One region of the Ruegeria sp. AL3 genome, then DNA from elsewhere that is predicted to be linked to it. Evidence: riboswitches for the same ligand, from Rfam matches in the RefSeq annotation. Region 1 holds a riboswitch; the other holds the start of a gene.
What was found. A riboswitch is a leader RNA that binds a small molecule or an ion and turns the genes downstream of it on or off. The one in region 1 is predicted to bind cobalamin.
Positions count from the first base shown of each region.

Region 2: linked by a shared signal. The riboswitch ahead of ACR3E6_RS16555 (DUF1636 family protein) and the one ahead of ACR3E6_RS07520 (hypothetical protein) in region 1 are both predicted to bind cobalamin.

Region 1 is NZ_JBQFJG010000001.1:1,492,265-1,500,047, forward strand. Features, by position in the region: gene ACR3E6_RS07510 (DNA polymerase III subunit gamma/tau) at 1-1,324, opposite strand, end outside; gene ACR3E6_RS07515 (protein-tyrosine phosphatase family protein) at 1,496-2,008, shown strand; gene ACR3E6_RS07520 (hypothetical protein) at 2,000-2,407, opposite strand; cobalamin riboswitch at 2,499-2,720, opposite strand; gene ACR3E6_RS07525 (alpha/beta hydrolase family protein) at 2,791-3,711, shown strand; gene rsgA (ribosome small subunit-dependent GTPase A) at 3,751-4,776, opposite strand; RNA gene ffs (signal recognition particle sRNA small type) at 4,945-5,043, opposite strand; gene ACR3E6_RS07540 (bifunctional 2',3'-cyclic-nucleotide 2'-phosphodiesterase/3'-nucleotidase) at 5,083-6,951, opposite strand; gene nudC (NAD(+) diphosphatase) at 7,134-7,783, shown strand, end outside.
Region 2 is NZ_JBQFJG010000002.1:38,064-45,846, reverse strand. Features, by position in the region: gene ACR3E6_RS16580 (GcvT family protein) at 1-1,839, shown strand, start outside; gene ACR3E6_RS16575 (inositol monophosphatase family protein) at 2,106-2,885, shown strand; gene ACR3E6_RS16570 (FecCD family ABC transporter permease) at 2,909-3,919, opposite strand; gene ACR3E6_RS16565 (ABC transporter substrate-binding protein) at 3,921-4,871, opposite strand; gene ACR3E6_RS16560 (ABC transporter ATP-binding protein) at 4,888-5,661, opposite strand; gene ACR3E6_RS16555 (DUF1636 family protein) at 5,658-6,014, opposite strand; cobalamin riboswitch at 6,113-6,309, opposite strand; gene ACR3E6_RS16550 (D-lyxose/D-mannose family sugar isomerase) at 6,409-7,074, opposite strand; gene ACR3E6_RS16545 (carbohydrate kinase family protein) at 7,091-7,783, opposite strand, start outside.

The sequences.
Region 1 (7,783 bases):
CCGTCTGGGCATCCTGCGCCAGGGCTGCAACCGGTGCGCCACCGGAACCGCGAGGGGACGGCGCGTAGGCAGGTGGATGGGTCGCGCCAGCCGGCGCCGGACCGGCGCCCGGTCGGGATATCGAAACGCCGCCATTGGGCCCGCCCGGCGGCGGTGGCGGGGCATCTTGCAACCGTTTGATCAGCTCTTCGGGGCTGGGCAAATCCGCCACATGGGTCAGGCGAATAACGGCCATTTCAGCGGCCATCATGGCGTTGGGCGCAGCCGAGACTTCCTCGAGCGCCTTCAGCAGCATTTGCCACATCCGGGTCAGAACCCGCATCGGCAGAGCCTCGGCCATGTGTTGGCCCCGGGTCCGTTCATCCGGAGAAACCGTCGGATCCTGCGCCGCGTCAGGCGTGATCTTCACGACGGACACCCAATGCGTGATCTCGGCCAGATCGCGCAGCACCGCCAGCGGGTCTGCGCCTTCGGCGTATTGGCCGCTCAACTCGGTAAGTGCTCCGGCGGCATCGCCGCGCAGGATCATATCCATAAGGTCCAGAACCCGGCCACGGTCTGCCAGTCCAAGCATTGCACGGACCTGATCGGCGGTCGTCTCGCCAGCCCCATGCGAAATCGCCTGATCCAGCAACGAGGTCGCATCCCGGGCCGATCCTTCCGCTGCTCGGGTGATCAGCGCCAGCGCGTCTTCGGCGATCTGGGCGTTTTCCGCTTCGGCGATCTTGCGCAGCAGGCCAATCATGTCTTCGGGTTCGATCCGGCGCAGGTCGAAACGCTGGCAGCGGGACAGCACAGTGACAGGGACTTTGCGGATTTCAGTGGTTGCGAAGATGAACTTCACATGCGCGGGCGGTTCTTCCAACGTCTTGAGCAGCGCGTTGAACGCACTGGTCGAGAGCATATGAACCTCGTCGATGATATAAATCTTGTAACGCGCGCTGGCGGCGCGATAGCGGACACTGTCAATGATCTCGCGGATGTCGTTGACGCCCGTACGGCTGGCGGCGTCCATCTCCATCACGTCTACATGGCGGCCTTCCATGATGGCGACACAATGTTCACACTGACCGCAGGGTTCGGTCGTGGGGCCACCGGTTCCGTCGGGTCCGATGCAGTTCATCCCCTTGGCGATGATCCTTGCGGTCGTGGTTTTGCCGGTGCCGCGAATACCGGTCATGATGAAGGCCTGCGCGATCCGGTCGGCCGCGAACGCGTTTTTCAGGGTGCGCACCATGGCATCCTGACCCACCAGATCGGCAAAGGTTTCCGGGCGATATTTGCGGGCGAGAACCTGATAGGCGGGGCTGGAGCTGTCTGTCATGTCTTCTCGTTGGGATTCGGTGCTTGGGCACAGCGTAGTGGCCACCGTTGCCCGCGTCCACAGCGTGGCACGATGATTTTTGATTTAGAAACGAGTCGCTTTCGCACTAAACTGCATCAGCGGATTTAATGGCTCATTTTTGTATAGAGTTCTTTGGGGAGGACAGGATTCATGTCGCAGTTGGTGATCTACGCCCTGCAAGTCGGTGGCGGAACGCTGGCGCTGACCTCGATGCCCGGACGCGGCGGAGATTACTCCAGCGATCTGGATATGATCGCAGCCTGGCAGCCGGGGCTTGTTGTTTCGATGACGACGGATGTCGAAATGCTTCAGGACGGGGCGCAGGAATTTGGAAGCGATATTCAAAGCCGCGCCAGCCGATGGGTTCACCTGCCGATCGAAGATTTCGGAGCGCCGACAAAAGCGATTGATGACGCGTGGCCGTCCGTCAGCGCCGCGGCCCGGCACGCGCTGTCCGGCGGAGGTCGCGTATTGGTACACTGCCGCGGGGGCTGTGGCAGGTCAGGTATGATTGTCCTGCGGCTGATGGTCGAATGCGGCGAAGGCGCGGACACGGCGCTGCAACGATTGCGGGCGGTGCGCCCTTGCGCCGTCGAAACGGATGCGCAACTGGCCTGGGCCTCTCGGCGTGCCCAGGCACAGGTCAGTCTGGACTCAGATTGAAATCTGCGCGGGCGCGCAAGCAGGTTTTCGAGGCCGGATCGTGGAAACTTCGATCATCGCGCAGGGTGGGGTTTTCACGACGCCGGATGGCATCGCACTGAACGTGTTTCCGAAGATCAGGTCGGCATAGCCGTTCAGCGGCTCAATCGCGGTTTCGGGCTGCGTCCCGCAAAAGACACGAATGCGGTCTGATTGCGCGCGGAAAATTGCATGACATCCTTCGCTGCAATGTGACAGCTCGCTGCTGCCCTCAATCTCGAAATCGTCACTTGTGGCCGAGGTCGCCTGGGCCATGGCTTCGGATATCGAGCGCGCCAGCCGCGCCAAAGCGGGACAGGTTTTGCCCGTCCGCTGACATACTGTTGCACTGAATTCATGTGTCTTTGTCTTCCAGATCATCCTGCGCCCTCCGCGCGTGGTGGACAGGATATTTGGGACAGGTGGGACAGCGTGATGCCGTCAGGACCTGCCCGGACACCCCGTCCGAGTTTCGGTTTCGTTTCCGATGGCAGGTCTCCTGACTTGCGGGTCATCGCTTTGCCGACCTTCCCAGCCTTTGGGGCCAGTGGTGTTTTGGCATCGCTTACCGTTTACAGTTGCGGGGGCAGTCGCGGATTTGGTTGTTGCCTGCATGACCAGACATTACCGCACCGTGTTCCCTTTTCATCCCGACCCCTTGTGGAGGCCGGAAACCATCACACAACCGCTAGCGTTTGAGTACGCATCGAGTCAAGCCGATCTTTTGGCCGGACGCTTGGTCATGCTGGATACGATGTAGGTTCATGCATAATGTCGAGGGTGTCGAGGTTCGGAAACCGGATTTACCAAGCGAAAAGCAAGAGATCATGTTGGATACAGAGCAAACGGTATTGACCGAGGAGTTTCGCTTTCCTTCCGGGCAGAAAACACTGTCCGCCCGATTGTATAGCCCGCTGACTTCGCCCGAAATCGTCGTCGTGCTGAACAGTGCAACGGGTGTGCCGCGTGATTATTACCGTCATTTCGCACGATGGCTTGCCGCTGAGAAGGGTATGGCCTGCCTGACCTATGACTATCGCGATTATGGGCATTCCTTGACCGGCCGCCTGAAAGACTCGCGTGCGACCATGGCGGATTGGGCCTTGATCGACATGCCCGCGGCACGGGCGGAAATGCGTCGGCGATACCCGAATGCGAAACACTGGACCATCGGCCATTCCGTCGGCGCGATGTTGGGGCCTGTGCAACCGGATATCGATCTGATTGACCGGATGATCTGTGTGTGTTCGGGGCTTGTGACCCTAAGCGACCATCCGTGGCCCTATCGGGGTTTGGCGGGGTTGTTCTGGTACGGCCATGCTCCGCTTTTGGCCCGAGCCCTTGGCTACCTTCCCGGAAAGGCGATCGGGTTTGGCTCGGACCTGCCGGCATCGGTCTATTGGCAGTGGCGCAAATGGTGTACCGCGCCTTTGAATTATGTGCCTGAAATCGGGCATGAGTTACCTGCGGCGCAGTGGAAGGATTCTGGAACGCCCGTGGATTTGCTCACCTTCGAGGACGACCAGATGGTGCCGCCGGAAGCGGTTTGGCGGCTTGCGGAACTATACGGCCCCGATGCCAACCGTCACCTGCTGAGCCCCGCCGATTTCGGGTTGCCTGAGGTTGGACACATCGGAGCATTTGCCCGGCGCAACGCAGCGGTTTGGCCGCGACTGATCGCCTGACCAGACGCGGCGCAGGACGGGCCGGGCACCGTCCTGCCATCACCGGTTACGAAGCTTCTTTTCCTTCATGACGCCACGGACCATCTTGCCGAACGCTTTGTCCCGCGCCCGGGACTGCGCGACAGTTTCTGAGTTGCGCTGATCTTCGCGCCGAAGCTTGCGCCACCGGTCCAATCGAGCCGGGTCAAGCGTGCCGTGGCTGATCGCCTTTTGCACGGCACATCCGGGCTCGGAGTTGTGCTGGCAATCCGAAAAACGGCAGTCCCGGCTCAACGCGGCAAGGTCCGAGAAAACGTCGTCGATCCCGTCCTGAGCGTCCAGCAGGCGCAACGCGCGCATACCGGGTGTATCGATCAACCAGCCGCCGTTGCGCATCCGGTGCAGTGCCCGAGCGGTCGTCGTGTGCCGGCCCCGCGCGTCATCCTCGCGAATGTCCGAGGTGGCGAGATCCTGATCGGTCATGGTATTGGCAAGCGTCGTCTTGCCAACGCCCGACGAGCCAACCAGCGCTCCGGTCTGGCTTTTGGGGCACCAGGACAGAACCTTTTCAACCTCTGCCGGGTCCAGCGCGTTGATCGCCAGAACCGTCAGGAACGGGTCCAATGATTGTACCTGTCCCGAGAAACTGTCAGGGTCCGCCGATTTGTCGGCCTTCGTCAGAACGACGACCGGGTAACACCCGGCCTGATGCGCAAGCGCCAGATATCGTTCCAGCCGGGGCAGATTGAAATCGGCATTGCAGGAACTGACGATGATCAGCACATCGACATTGGCTGCGATCAGTTGCGTCGCGGCACCTGTTCCGGCGGCGCGCCGGTGCAGCAGGCTGCGCCGGTCGAGCAAATGGCGCACGCGTTTGTCGTCGTCGGTGAGAACCCAGTCGCCAACGGCATAGGTGCCGGTTGACTGATCAAGGGTCAGCAACGGGACTTCACCATCCGGGTTCAGCCCGATCAGGCGGTCCCGATGAACGGAAGTGATGCGAAAAGGTGTGCAGGAAGGATAAGCCGCGTGTTGCGCAGCAAAGTGAGAGGACCATCCCAGGTCCGAAAGTGTAAGAAACATTGGTCTGCCTGTCGTCAGAAACAGCACTCCCGACGGATGGCAATCGCTCATCCCCGGGTCATGTGTTCAGGCAGTCAGTTGATACCGTGAGGTCAGAACCGTGCTGCCCGAAGGGTCTTTGCTACAATCATAAAGCCCTCCTGCGGCCAAGGTTCATTAAGGTTCATAAAGTGAGAGGTTGGACATCGACCCAAGCGGGGCTCGTTGTGGCTGCTTCCTTCCGGACCTGACCAGGTTGGCGAGGCGCTCGCCCGCGCCAACCTCTCGACTCTGGATATAGGGAAGGCTTCGGCAAAAGACAACCCGTCAGAGCGTCAGGCGAATGCGCGCAAAACCCTGTTTGTCAGGTTCCAGAATCTTGGGGGCGAACCTGTTCAATTCGTCGACATATTTCAAAGCACCGGGCCCTGTCCGAAGAATGGTCTTCATCCCCGATTTCGGCATCAGCGAGAACGGATAAGGTTGCCGGGCCAATGGGTCGGGTGGCAGGCGGTGCGTCATGTAATCCCGCAAAATGTCCCGGATATCCAGCGGGGGCAGATCTATGGCAGGGGCCGATGACACATGCGGGAAATGTCCGCCTCCGCTTGCGCGATAATTATCGAGCGCAACGACAAATGCCTGATCGGGTTGCACGGCTTGGCCTGCGCAAGTCAGATGATGCACCCGCCTGTGGCCGGGATGGATCATTTGCCCCCCGACATCGTAACGCGCCGGTTGCGACGGGTCGATCTGATAGGACAGGCCAAAGATGACATCGAAATTGTACCCCGCCCGATCCCGGTCGAATAGCTCTGCTTCGGCGTCGGGGAATTGTTGGTTGAATGCGCTGGCTGACATCTCCAACCACTCCAGCAGCTGCGCGCCCGTGATCTGAACCGCGCGCAATTCGTTTGGAAAGACATGCAGGTCCGCCACGTGACGCAGACAGATTTCGCCGAGCGGCACGTCCGTATAGTGCCTGGGGCCAGAGCGTCCGCCGCATTTGGCCGGCGACGCGGCTGACAACAGCGGCAGCTCTGCAAGCGTGGTGCCGTGTAAAAAAGGGCGCAACGTGGCTGCCTGTGCGGCGGCCACAAGCGCCAACCCACGATCCGGCGCACAGAAGCTGAAATAGCTGTGCAATGTGTCCGAGACGCGCGCAACGGGCGCGGCCATGTCCTGACGGGTCTGCTGATGTGCGGGTTCAACCAGATGCGCGAATTCCAAATCTTCGCCAATCGCGGTGCCGCCCACCGAAACCGGGCGCAATTCGGCGTGGCTGTCGACAACACGCAGCCCCGACTGGGGCTCTAGGGTAACGGCCAGATCGATTACTCCAAGATATGCGCCTGCCGAACCGGGCATGACAACCGGCGTTCCATGCACCAGCCCTTTCACGTAATCCACATTCGGGGTTTGCGCGCTGGTGCGTGCGGGAAGGGTCAGGTGCGTGTGCCCGGCGACGACAGCGTCGATGCCCTCGATCGCGGCTAGGGGAATAACGGCATTTTCAGTGTCGGTCGCTGTGTCCGGGTGTCCAAGCCCGGAATGGGCGAGCGCCACGATCAGATCGCACCCCTTTTCGCGCAAGATACGCGTCAGGGACTGTGCCGCGACAACGATGTCGTCCGCCTCTACGGTTTCGTTCAGATTGTGTTCTTCCCAACGTGTTGTCTGCGGTGGCAGCACCGAAAACACGCCGACGCGAATGGGCACATCCTTGTTTCCCACCCTAACGATACGGTCAAGGATCGCAAAACGCTGCCAAGATTGGTGTTCTCCGGACCGATGAAGATTGCCGCACAGAACCGGGCACGGGGCTTGTGCAAGGGTCTTGTCCAATGTTGGCAGCCCGAACCCGAAATCATGGTTGCCCAGACCAATCGCATCATAGTCCAGCGCCTTGAATGCCTGCATCATCGGGTGGGGATTGTCGTTCCGAACGGCCCATTCGCCCATCGGCGTTCCCTGAAGCGAATCCCCGTTGTCGAACATCAGCACCAGCGCGTCTGTGGCCTCGTGTCGGGCCTTGCGGATCAGGCTGGCGGTGCGTGTCAGCCCAAGCGTCGGGTCCGGTGTGTCCGCGTAATAGTCAAAACCAGTCAGATGCATATGCACGTCGGAGGTGGCAAGAATACGAATACGCCCACGGTCTTTTGTGGGTTGCACCTGCGTCGATGGGGTTTGCTTCACTTTTGTTGTTCTGCTTTTGAGTGTGGTAATGGGCTAAAATCATCAAAACGCAGTCTAGATGATTTTTCCGGGGCCGCCATGCGGCTTTTCGGTGGCGTGTCCCTGCGTTTTGCGCCTTGAATTGCCATTGCAACAGGGCCTGAGACATGGCAGCCCTGTGCGCAAGACCAGAAGGAATTCCAATGAAAAACGCAGAGCAGGTGACTTTCGGCGGCTCGGGCCTGAATCGGGCAGCGCATCTTCGTGGGGATTCAGAGAAGCTGTCCGAGATGGCGGGCGACCCTGCTGCGCGATGCATATTGTTGTGGCGAGGCAAGCTTCTGGTCGTGGGCGCGGCGCTGGATCAGCTTGCCCTGACGCAGATGACCCACCCGCTGGTATGCGATGGCCCCGGCGGCGTGATCGAAGCACCGGTTTTTTTGGGCCTGAGCGCAGAGGGCGCACCCCTGTTTGCCGCAGATATCTCGGCCTGGGGGGCAGAGGGATTGGATCTGACCGGCCTGGGAGAGTTCGTGGACAGATCCGAACAGCAGCACCCGGATTTGCCTGAAGGGCATGTTTTTGCCGAGCTCCGCCGGATCATGGCGCGATTGTCGCCTCGTGATGCCGAGTTGGCCGCATCGGCCAAGGCGGTTGTCGGTTGGCACGAAACACATCGCTTCTGTGCTCGCTGCGGCGCAGCCAGCGATATGTCGCAAGCGGGATGGCAGCGCAGTTGCCCGTCATGCGGCGGGCAACATTTTCCGCGCACGGATCCGGTTGTGATCATGCTGATTACGCATGGGGACAGCGTGCTTATGGGGCGGTCTCCGGGTTGGCCCGAGGGAATGTT
Region 2 (7,783 bases), on a different contig from region 1:
ATCTGTTGCGCCGGGCAATGGTCCCGCACCTTTGCCAGCCGCTTTGGCGTCAACGTTCCTCTGGTTCCGATGGAGCACCAGTACATGGTGACAGAACCTTTCGACGTGCCCGGTAACCTGCCGACCCTGCGCGACCCCGACCGGCTGACCTATTACAAGGAAGAAGTAGGCGGGCTGGTCATGGGCGGCTACGAGCCGAACCCGATCCCCTGGGCCACCAAAGGTATTCCGCAAGGTTTCCACTATACCCTTCTCGACAGTAATTTTGACCATTTCGAGCAGTTGATGGAACTGGCGCTGGGTCGGGTGCCTGCTTTGGAAAACGCAGGGGTGAAAACCCTGACCAACGGGCCAGAAAGTTTCACGCCCGATGGCAATTTCATCATTGGCGAAGCGCCCGAATTGAACAATTTCTTCGTCGGCGCGGGCTTCAACGCCTTTGGCATCGCCGCTGGCGGCGGTGCGGGCATGGCGCTGGCGGAATGGGTGCACAAGGGTGAGCCGCCCTTCGATTTGTGGTCTGCCGATATCCGCCGCTTTGGCCGCCCGCATTTCGACACCGACTGGGTTCGCACCCGTACTGTCGAGGCATATGGCAAACACTACACGATGGGTTGGCCGCATGAGGAACATGACTCGGGCCGCCCCTGCCGAAAATCGCCGCTTTATGACACGCTGAAAAAGCAGGGCGCGTGTTTTGGCGAGAAACTGTGCTGGGAACGCCCCAACTGGTACGCGGACGCGTCAAAGGGCGAGGTGCCCAAGGATGAATACAGCTTTGGCCGCCAGAACTGGTTCGATGCTGTCGGGCGCGAACATAAAGCGGCACGCGAAGCGGCTGTGTTGTTCGATCAGACCTCTTTCGCCAAATTCGCCCTCAAGGGCCCGGATGCTTTGGCGGCGATGAACTGGATCTGTGCCAATGATGTGGACAAGCCGGTTGGTGCGCTTGTCTATACCCAAATGCTGAACGACAAGGGCGGGATCGAGTGTGACCTGACTGTTGGGCGCGTAGCCCATGATGAGTTCTATATCGTCACCGGCACCGGCTATGCCACCCATGACTTCGACTGGATCAACCGCAGCATTCCCGAGGGCATGAATTGCCAGCTGTTCGATATCACCTCATCGAATGCGGTTCTGTCATTGATGGGGCCAAAATCGCGTGAGATTCTGGCGGCGGTGACGCGCGATGACGTCTCGAACAGCGGATTCAAGTTTGGCACGATCCGCACCATCGGGATCGCGGGGTGCCCGGTCAAGGCGCTGCGCGTGACTTATGTGGGTGAGCTGGGCTGGGAACTGCACCTGCCGGTGGAATATGCACAGACCGTGTATGACGCCTTGGCGGAGGCAGGGCGCCCGCATGGTTTGATCAATGCGGGCTACAGGGCAATTGAATCGCTGCGTCTTGAAAAAGGCTATCGCGCCTGGGGCTCGGATATCGGGCCGGATCATACGCCGTTCGAAAGCGGCTTGGGCTGGGCCGTGAAACTCCGGAAAAATATTGATTTTAAAGGGCGCGCCGCCTCTGAGGCGCAAAAAACCGGCGGCGTAAAGAAGATGCTGGCATGTTTCACGGTTGACCCCGAGGTTGTTCTTCTGGGGCGTGAAACGATCTATCGGAATGGCGAAAGGGTCGGATGGCTGACTTCGGGCGGCTATGGTTACACCGTCGGAAAGTCGATCGGCTACGGTTACATCCGAAACGCCAACGGTGTCGACGCACAATACGTCACATCAGGGACATATGAATTGGATGTCGCCACTCAGAGGGTTCCTTGCGAAGTGACGCTGGAACCGCTTTACGACCCGCAGATGAGCCGAGTGAAGGCCTGACCCGAGGGTGCAAGAGCTGACCAACAGACACACGCACAGCGATCGGAACACACGGGGAAAGCATGCAAACAGGGCAAATCCGCCCCGAATGTGCGAAAGTTCGTCGAATCTGACGGGTTCCGATCCATAAACCATTGATAAAGTTTCAGTATTGTCACACCTCATGCCCATCTGAAAACTGAACTGCAAGACTTCTCATTCAGCTTTCAGGGTAAACAACCTTTCATCCGTCGGAGATTGGATGACTTCAGCCGAAAGGACCGGAAATGGTAACCCCAGATGCGTTGACTGAGCATGCGATGAAGATTGCTGATATTGCCTCGGAATCCGCGATGCATTTTTTTCGGGGGTCTTTGGGCATTGAATTCAAACAGGATGAAAGCCCGGTGACGCAGGCCGACAAGGCAGTTGAGGCAGAAGTACGTACCTACCTGAAACAGCATTTTCCCGGACACGGCATCTTTGGCGAAGAGCACGGTCAAGAAGCAGGCGACGGGCGTCATATGTGGGTGATTGACCCGATTGACGGAACCCGTTCGTTTCTGTCCGGCCATCCTTTGTTCGGGTTCCTTTTGGCGCACCTTGTGGATGGGCGCCCTCGGTTGGGGCTGGTCGGAATGCCGGCCTTGCATGAGACCTATTTGGGTGTGGTTGGTAACGGGGCCAGCCTGAACGGGCGGCCGATAGAGGTGTCGCACACCACGCGTCTGGATCATTCGGTTTTGTATGTGAATGAAGGCGACAAGATTTTTTGCGACCATCCTGACCTGTTCAACCGGTTGATGAATGCAGGGCAGACGCGCCGATTTGCCTATGATTGTTACCCCCATGCCTTGCTTGCTTCGGGCCATGTCGATGCTGTGGTGGATTACGATCTGCAACCTTATGACTATCTGGCGCTTTCACCTCTGATCACGGCTGCTGGCGGAGTGATGACCGATTGGCACGGGCATGCGTTGGCCCTCGATTCAGATGGCGCGGTCGTTTCCGCCGCAACCCCTGAACTGCATGCTGAACTGCTTGACCTCATCAATGCTGAGAAATGACAGTGTTGCGCAACCTTGGAAAACTAGCTTCCGCGATCAGATTTGAACAAATACAAAAAGACAAAAAGTGATCCTATTGACGTTGTGACGATTCCGACGGGCAACTCCTGCGGGGCCAGAAGAAGGCGTGACAAGATATCGGACAATGTCAGCAGAATCGCGCCCACGATCGCCGAGACAATCAGCAGGTTTCGGTGCAGAGTACCGGCGATGCCGCGTGCAATATGAGGCACCATCAGCCCGACAAAGCCGATGACACCGGCAACTGAAACGAAACTGGCCGTCGCCAAAGCGGCAACGAAAAACATGCTGAACCGCAGACCTTGAACGGGAATACCCAGTGACGAGGCTGTGAAATCCCCGGTCAGCAGCGCGTCAAGCCACCGACTGCGATAAAGTGAATAGCTCAGGATCAGGCCCAGTCCGATCAGGACAAGCGGGAATGTTTCCCATCTTGCCAGTCCCAGGCCGCCAAGCATCCAGAATATCACCGAATGAGCCGCGCGATTGTCGCCGGAGAAAATAAGGTAGTTGGTGATTGCGGAAAACAGAAAGGACACCGCCAGGCCAGCCAGGATCAGTTTTTCGGGTGCGCTCGTACGCAAGCCCTGAACCAGCGCCAGAACAATGCCGGACGCGATCAGGCCACCGCAAAATGCTGCCAGCGGCAACGTCCAGATTCCCAGGACATCCCCTGTGACGGTGATCACCAGAACGGCGCCGGCAGCAGCACCCGAGGACAGACCGAACAGAAACGGATCTGCCAGATCGTTTCGCGTCGTTGTTTGCAGAACGACACCAACGACGCCCAGCCCCGCACCAATCACGGCGGCAAACAGGGCGCGGGGCAGGCGAAGGTCGAAGACGATCCGGTGCAAGGGCGACATGTCTCCTTCCACCATACCGGTTCCGAGGCCGATGGCCGAAAAGACTTCGCGCACGGGGATTGGGGTGGTCCCATAGACGATCGACAACAGCAAAAGGGCGGTCAGAACAACCGCCCCCAGCACTATCAAACGGCCCAATTGGACCATATCAGTTGGTCTCCGGGTGCATCGCCTGTGCCATCTTCTCGATCGCCTCGATATTTGCCGGGCCGGGAGTCAGCTCTTCGTAACGCAGGCCAATCCAGCGCTCGTTCTTTACCGCGTCCGTTTGTGACATCACCGGGTGATCCTTGAGGAACTGGAAAGTGTCCTCTGCGCCGTTGCCGGACTGATAGTCGAGCAGCACCAGAAATTCCGGGTTAGCCGCTGCCACAGCTTCCCACGACGTGCGGCCCCAGCTGGTATCCAGATCATGAGTTGCGTTCTCACCGCCAGCGGCTGCGATCATCGCATCGGGAATGGCGAACTTGCCGGCGGTAAACGGAGCATCGGCCGGTCCGTCCAACAGGAATACCCGCGGCTTTTCCAGATCGGCTGTTTTTGCTTGAATGGCGGACAACTTGTCCTTCCAGCCGGCAACCAGCGCCTCGGCCTTGTCTTCGACCTGCATGACCTTGCCCAGGCGCAGAACGTCATCAAACAACAGGTTCATGCTGGCTTCGGGGCGATCCTCGTCCAGATGCACGCAGCTTTCGGTCAGGATCATGGTCTTGATACCAAAGGGTTCCAGCGTGTCGGGCGTGACATCTCCGCCGGGTTTCATGCCATAGTACCAACCGGCAAAAAACAGATCAGGTTCGACGGCCACAAGGTTTTCAATCGTCGGGTATTTGGGGGCAAGCTCTGGGATGTCGCCGCGCTGAGCATCAAAGTCAGGGCTGGTTTTGTACCAGCCCGAAATCCCGGTAAGTCCCACGATCTTGTCCTGAAGGCCGAGTGCAAAGGCCATATCCGCCATGTTCATATCATGCACGACCAGACGTTCCGGCGCCGAGTCAAAAACCAGCGGTTCGCCGCAATTGTCCACGGTGACGGCTTCCGCTGCCACGCCACCTGCCAAGCCAGCGAAGACAACCACCGGCCAGAGTTTCTGCATCATATGTAAGCTCCTGTTATTATGACAATTTCCGTTTTCGGATGTCCAGTGCGGGGATCATGCGGCCTTCGTGCTGAAAGCACAGATAATCCACGCCGAATGTCTCACTTACCCGGTCTGGGGTCAGAACTTCGCCAACAGGCCCGAACCCCGTCAGGCGCGTGGCTTTCATCAACGCCACATGGGTGGCGAATTCCGGGATCATGACCAGATCATGGACGATCATGACGACCGTTACCCCCAGATCAGCGACCAGAGACAGCATGTGCCCCTTGGCATCGGGGTCCAGATGGTTGGTTGGCTCGTCCAGAAACAGCAAGGACGGGTTCTGGGCCAGCGCGCGCGCGATATGTGCGCGCTGACGTTCTCCGCCGGACAGTTGACCCATAGTTTTGTTGGCAAAATGCAACAGCTCGGTCGTCGTCAGCACCCGTTCAAGATCAGCCCTGTGCTGAGCCACCGAACGTTCGCCCTGAATCGGGATTTGCCCCAGCGCAACGTAGTCTTGCAGGCGCATCCGCCCGTCGGGCATTTCCTGCTGCCCGACCACAGCAATGGAGCGGGCACGTCGGCGGGCGGACAGGGTCCGAAGGCTTTGTCCTTCTATCCAAACATCGCCCAACGCAATCCGTTCAATCCCGCACAGCAGTTTCAGCAGAGTGGTTTTGCCGGCGCCGTTCGGCCCGGCGATTGCCAGAATTGATCCTTCTTCCAGACGAAAGGACACATCCTGCAACAGGATGTCGCCATTGAGCGCGTAGTATTCCAAATTCTCTGCAATCAGAAAACTCATGATGACCCCCCGAAAGGCAACGCGGGAATTCGCGATAAGGTCTTTGCGAAAAGGGCAGGGGGGCGGTCCGAGGCACTGGTCCAGCCGTTGTCGCTGTCGCCGAACTGGATCGCAAATTCGACCAAGGCAGACAGATCGCGGGATGTCGTGATATCGCCAAACAGGTACTGCGCTTTGCCCGGGGCCTGAAATCCGACGGTCATGGCCCGTTCACAACCTGCCATGCAGGCCACCATTCGGGTTTCAAAACCGTCAGGCAACCGGGCATCCAGCGCGTCTTGTGCGGCTTCGGCAGACATCGTCCCCTGACATGTTGAACAGATCAGAACGTAGTGATCAGAATAGCAGGTCATTGCCTTCTCCGTCGTTTGCCAGATGCAGACAGAGGGCACATACCCGGATATTACGCAAACGCGCCATCAAGCCTCCTTCCGAGACGCCCCGCCTCGGGTTGGTTCATAGTGTGATGGCAGGTCTCCTGACTTGCGGGTCGTTGCTCGGCCGACCTTCCCAACCCTTTTGGGTCAGTGGTGAAGTGGCGTCGCTCACCGCTTACAGTTGCGGGGGCAGTCACGGACTTGGCACATTCCAGCGCCGCACCGTGTTCCCATTTTCATCCCTTACGGAACCATCCCGCTCAGCTAGTCCGGCTACGCCTGACTTGTCAAGCGGCAGGCGAAAGGGTGGTGGACGGAATTGCAACGGTTGAGCCAGCGATCCTGGTGCGCCAGCCCGGACCGAACGGTGTCAATAGTCTGATACAAGAAGAAAATCCGGTTCGGTATCTTCCTCAACCTTTGAAAACCGTGGGATTGGCTTTTCAAACACATTGTCCGTACGGTCGTCATTCACGGTCGATACCTCGCCAATAAGGCAATCGCCGCGCTCGGCCCAGAAAGCGTGCCAGATGCCGGGCATCAGAGTTACGCTTTGCCCCGGCTTCAGCCGCAAGTGCTCTTCGGGTTGCAAGGTTACAGGGCAGGCATCGCTTGGGACCGTCACCGGGTTGTCGCGGTCGACGCCACCGTTTGGATCCGACGCATGGATTTCCAGAACGAGATCGCCGCCGCCCCGGTTGATGATGTCTTCTGCCTTGATGATATGCCGGTGCATCGGAGAAAGCTGATTTTCTTTCGAGATCAACAGTTTTTCCGCATAGAGCATCCCGCGCCCGGATTTCAGATCCTTCGCCTCACCATTGCGCAAAGTGAATAGAAACAGTCCAAGTTCATCAAAACGGCCCTGGGCGTAATCGGTAATGTCCCATCCCAGCCCGCGGCTGCGGATCGTTTCGGCCAGAGGGCTGCGCATTTTCTCGGGCGACCAATCCGCAAAGGGTGGCAACACGGCACCGAAGGACTGAATGAACGCCTGTGCCCGGGTCTTGATACGGTTGATTTCGGATCGTTTCATCATGCCGTCCCACAGATCAAAGTTCGTGCGCCCAGGGGGGTTCTGCCCCGGCTCGGGAAACGGTCACGGCCGCCACGTCAGCGCCCAGTTCCATGGCTGCTTGCAGGCTTTCAACCGTCAATCCGCGAAGACCTGACTTGGTCAGATGCCCTGCGCGGCTGAGCTCGGTCAGAACGCCGGCGTTGAACGTGTCACCTGCGCCGATCGTATCGACCACTTCAACGGGTTTCACGGGAACCGAAACTTCGGAACCATCCGCCAGGTAACCGTGCGCCCCGTCACTGCCGCGCGTGACGATGACAACGGAAGGACCCGCCTGCAACAGCACAGACGCTTTCGCGGCTTCGGATTCAGCGCCCGGAATAATCCAATCCAGGTCCTCGTCTGAAACCTTTACGATATCCGCACGCGAGATCATGCGGTTCAAACGCGTCCGAAACCGGGTTTGATCCTTGATGAAATCCGGGCGAATATTCGGGTCCAGCATCACCGCACGGTCGGAACCGTGGCGGTGCAGAAGGGCGGCATATGCATCTGCGCAAGGTTCACACGCAAGGCTGATTCCGCCGAGATACAGGGCAGAGACAGCGGGAAGCTGATCGGGCATGTCCTCGGGCAGCAACATCCGGCCTGCGGTGTTTTCATCAACAAAGCTGTAAGACGCGTGTCCATCCGAGAGCTGCACAAAGGCAAGCGTGGTAGGGCGGTC